2 regions of the Streptomyces sp. NPDC021019 genome follow, and region 2 is predicted to be linked to the other one. Evidence: riboswitches for the same ligand, from Rfam matches in the RefSeq annotation. Region 2 holds a riboswitch; the other holds the start of a gene.

Region 1 (2,196 bases), on a different contig from region 2:
ACCTTGACGCTCATGGTGGGTGCCTTCCTGAAGTCTCGGGTGATCAGCCGGCGGCGAGGCCCGCGGCGCGGAACGCGTCCAGGCTCGGCTTGATGGTCGCCGTGGCCTGCGAGGTCGCGGAGACCGCGTCCAGCGTCTTGAGGCCGTCGCCGGTGTTCAGGACGACGGTGGTGAGCGCCGGGTCGATGACGCCCGCCTCGACGAGCTTCTTCGTCACGCCGAGCGTCACGCCGCCCGCCGTCTCGCCGAAGATGCCCTCGGTGCGCGCCAGCAGCTTGATCGCGTCGACGACCTGCTCGTCGGTCACGTCCTCCACCGCGCCGCCGGTGCGGCGGGCGATGTCCAGGACGTACGGGCCGTCCGCCGGGTTGCCGATGGCCAGCGACTTGGCGATGGTGTTCGGCTTCTGCGGGCGCACCACGTCGTGGCCCGCCTTGAAGGCGGCGGAGACCGGGGAGCAGCCCTCGGCCTGGGCGCCGAAGATCTTGTACGGCCGGTCCTCGACGAGGCCGAGCTTGATGAGCTCCTGGAACCCCTTGTCGATCTTGGTGAGCTGGGAGCCGGACGCGATCGGGATGACGATCTGGTCGGGCAGCCGCCAGCCGAGCTGCTCGCAGATCTCGTACGCCAGCGTCTTGGAGCCCTCGCCGTAGTACGGGCGAAGGTTGACGTTGACGAAGCCCCAGCCCTCGCCGAGCGGGTCGCCGATGAGCTCGGAGCAGAAGCGGTTGACGTCGTCGTAGTTGCCCTCGATGCCGACCAGCTCACCGCCGTACACCGCGGCCATGACGACCTTGCCCTGCTCCAGGTCGTGCGGGATGAACACGCAGGAGCGCAGTCCGGCCCGGGCGGCGGCGGCGCCGACGGCTCCGGCCAGGTTGCCCGTGGAGGAGCAGGAGAGGGTGGTGAAGCCGAAGGCGCGGGCGGCCTCGACGGCGATGGCGACGACGCGGTCCTTGAAGGAGTGCGTCGGGTTGCCGGAGTCGTCCTTCACGTACAGGCCGCCGGTGACGCCCAGCTCACGGGCGAGGTTGTCGGCCTTGACGAGCTTGGTGAAGCCGGGGTTGATGTTGGGCTTCTCCGCGACGTCCGCGGGCACCGGCAGCAGCGGGGCGTAGCGCCAGATGTTGTTCGGGCCGGCCTCGATGCGCTTACGCAGCTCCTCCGGGGAGCCGGTGGGCAGGTCGTAGGCCACTTCCAGCGGCCCGAAACAGGACGCACAGGCGAAAAGGGGGCCGAGCGCGAAACGCTCGCCGCACTCGCGGCAGGAAAGCGCCGCGGCGGGGCCGAGATCGACGGCCGGGGCGGAAGAAGCGGTGCTACCTGCAACGGTCTGAACAGCCATGATGGCGGAGGTCCCTTTCTCCTCATCTTCCCTACGACGCATTTCGCCGCAAGACGGAATTGGCACCTTCCCCACCGTGACCTCGCGGTCGGCAGGAGGGTTGCCGGGACTTCAACGGGCCGTTCCCTCAGTCCCTCTGGATGAGCTCTTATGGCGCTGGATCTTCGATCCAGGCGTTTGTGCGCGCTCCGACCCCGACATGCGACGGTCATCCGCGTTGTTCAAGACTGTAACCGAAGCACCGGACCGTTGAGATAGTCGTCCGAACCGCGAGATGGATCACACACAGGGAGTGCCGACCGTGCTCGAAGAGGTGGAACGCTGGCTGACCAGGCGTTCCTGGTCGTCCGGCGACCGCCCGCTGAACCGGCTCACCGACGCCCGGGACGCCGATCCGCACCGCACGTCCGTGAGCGTGGTGCTGCCGGCGCTGAACGAGGAGGCCACGGTCGGCGCGATCGTGGCGACGATCCGCCGGGAGCTGATGGAGAAGGTCCGGCTCGTCGACGAACTCGTGGTGATCGACTCCGGCTCCACCGACGCCACCGCCGCCGTGGCCCGGGCGGCGGGCGCCCGGGTGGTCCACCGGGACGCGATCCTGCCCCGCGTCCCGGCCCTGCCCGGCAAGGGCGAGGTGCTGTGGCGGTCACTCCTGGTGACCAGCGGCGAGATCGTCTGCTTCGTCGACGCCGACCTCAGGGACTTCTCCGCGGACTTCGTCTCGGGCACGGTCGGACCGCTGCTCACCGACCCGTCCGTCCAGTTCGTCAAGGCGATGTACGACCGCCCTCTCGGCGACAGCGCAGGTCAGGGCGGTCGGGTCACCGAGCTGGTGGCACGCCCGCTGCTCA
Region 2 (2,196 bases):
GCCGACGCGGGGGGCGTCGTCGCCGAACAGCGAGAGCACCCGCACCTCGGGTACCTCGGCGAGTCCCTCGCGGACCCGGCCCACGAGGGCCTGCTCCCGGGCGACCAGGCCCTCGAAGCCGGCCTCGGTCAGGGCCTTGCAGGCGGAGGCGATGGAGTAGACGCCGATGACGTTGGGCGAACCGGCCTCGTGGCGGGCGGCCGTGGTGTGCCAGTCGACGTCCACTCCGCCGTCGGCGCGCCGGGCGACCTTGCGGGACGCGCCGCCGCCGGCGAGGTACGGCTCGGCGGCCTGGAGCCAGTCGGCCCGGCCGGCCAGGACGCCGGAGCCGAAGGGGGCGTACAGCTTGTGGCCGGAGAACGCGACCCAGTCGACGTCCAGTTCGGCGATGTCCACGGGGTGGTGCGGGGCGAGCTGCGCGGCGTCCAGGACGATCCGGGCGCCGTGGGCGTGGGCGGCGGCGGCCAGTTCCCGTACCGGCCACAGCTCGCCGGTCACGTTGGACGCGCCGGTGACGCAGACGAGGGCGGGGCCGTAGGGGTCGCGATCGGCGAGCGCGCGCTCCAGGGTCTCGACGGCCTGGGCCGGGGTGCGGGGCGCGTTGAGGTAGGTGACCTGGGCGTCGCGCCAGGGCAGCAGGGACGCGTGGTGCTCGGTCTCGTACACGAAGACCTGGCAGTCGGCGGGGATCGCGGCGGCCAGCAGGTTGAGGGAGTCGGTCGTGGAGCGGGTGAAGACCACCTGGTCGTCCGCGCGGCAGCCGAGGAACTCCGCGACCGTGCGGCGGCTGTTCTCGAAGAGGTCGGTGGAGAGCTGCGAGAGGTAGCCGGCGCCGCGGTGGACGCTGCCGTAGTACGGGGCGTACGCGGCGACGTCGTCCCAGACGCGCTGGAGGGCCGGGGCGCTGGCGGCGTAGTCGAGCGCGGCGTAGGTCACCTCACCGCCGGTGACGAGCGGGACCGTGACGTTCTGCCCCAGAACGGGCAGGGGGGCACAAACCGACGAGTCGAGGGCAGCGGCGGGGACAGACATGACGAACTCCCGTAACAGGCAGGCGAAATCCATGCGCCGGCAGTACGCGGCAGCGCAGGGAGGGGAAGGGAAAAAGGGTGCGCGGAAGGAGGGCGATCAGCCCTAGCGCATTCGCTTGCTCACAGAAGACTCCCTAGGGACCAGGACCCCGGGGGTTGGCATCCGCTGGATGCCGAGGGGCCCGCGCTTGCCGCAGACCTCGCTGCCTACGGCCTGGTCTTCACCCGGGGCACCCCGCCACGGACGGAGGGTTGCCGGACAGCGGGCCGGGGCCGTAGTCGCTGTCACTCATGACCTGCGCAGCATCTTGCCATACGTGTGCAGACGCGCAAGGGCGCAGTCCGGTATCCGGACTGCGCCCTGTGTCACACCGCGCGGGCCGCGGGCGGCTCCGTCGCGCGTTCAGGCGTTGCTGGCCACCACCCAGCGCTCCAGGGCCCGCTTGGCGGCCCCGGAGTCGATGGCCTCGGCCGCGACGAGGATCTTCGCCGCGAGCTGTTCGGTCAACGTGCCGGGGCCGGGGTCCAGGGCGACCAGGGCCGCCGCCGAGTTGAGCAGCACCGCCTCCCGGACCGCGCCGCCCTCGCCGTCCAGCAGCCGGCGGGCCACATCGGCGTTGTACGAGGCGTCGGCGCCGCGCAGCGCCTCGACGGGGACGATGGGCAGCCCGACGTCGCGCGGGTCGAAGGGCTCCTCGCGGACCGCGCCGTCGCGTACCACCCAGACCCGGGAGGTGGCGGTGGTGGTCAGCTCGTCGAGGCCGTCGTCACCGCGGAAGACCAGGGCCGAGTTACCCCGGTCGGCCAGCACGCCCGCGACGATGGGCGCCATCCGGGCGTCGGCGACGCCGACCGCCTGGGCGCGGACCCGGGCCGGGTTGGTGAGGGGTCCCAGGATGTTGAACGTGGTCTGCGCGCCGAGTTCCTTGCGGGCCTTGGCCGCGTACCGCAGGGCTGGGTGGAACTTCACGGCGAAGCAGAAGGTGATGCCCGCCGCTTCGGCGACCTCGACGACCCGCTGCGGGGTCAGCTCCAGATTGACGCCGAGCTTCTCCAGTACGTCGGAGGAGCCGCTGGCGGAGGAGGCGGCCCGGTTGCCGTGCTTGACGACCTTGGCGCCGGTGCCGGCGATGACGATCGCGGACATGGTCGAGATGTTGACCGT

Evidence for each region. Region 2 has a riboswitch for S-adenosylmethionine ahead of ACH4RG_RS12670 (aminotransferase class V-fold PLP-dependent enzyme). Riboswitches for the same ligand answer to the same signal wherever they lie in the genome.
Region 1: another riboswitch for S-adenosylmethionine. It lies ahead of thrC (threonine synthase); the one in region 2 lies ahead of ACH4RG_RS12670 (aminotransferase class V-fold PLP-dependent enzyme).

The regions. Positions count from the first base shown of each region.
Region 1 covers NZ_JBIRQR010000001.1:753,883-756,078, reverse strand. The annotation lists gene ACH4RG_RS03475 (MoaD/ThiS family protein) at 1-14, opposite strand, end outside; gene thrC (threonine synthase) at 44-1,345, opposite strand; SAM riboswitch class I at 1,365-1,492, opposite strand; gene ACH4RG_RS03465 (glucosyl-3-phosphoglycerate synthase) at 1,647-2,196, shown strand, end outside.
Region 2 covers NZ_JBIRQR010000002.1:383,858-386,053, forward strand. The annotation lists gene ACH4RG_RS12670 (aminotransferase class V-fold PLP-dependent enzyme) at 1-1,032, opposite strand, end outside; SAM riboswitch class IV at 1,211-1,328, opposite strand; gene trpD (anthranilate phosphoribosyltransferase) at 1,435-2,196, opposite strand, start outside.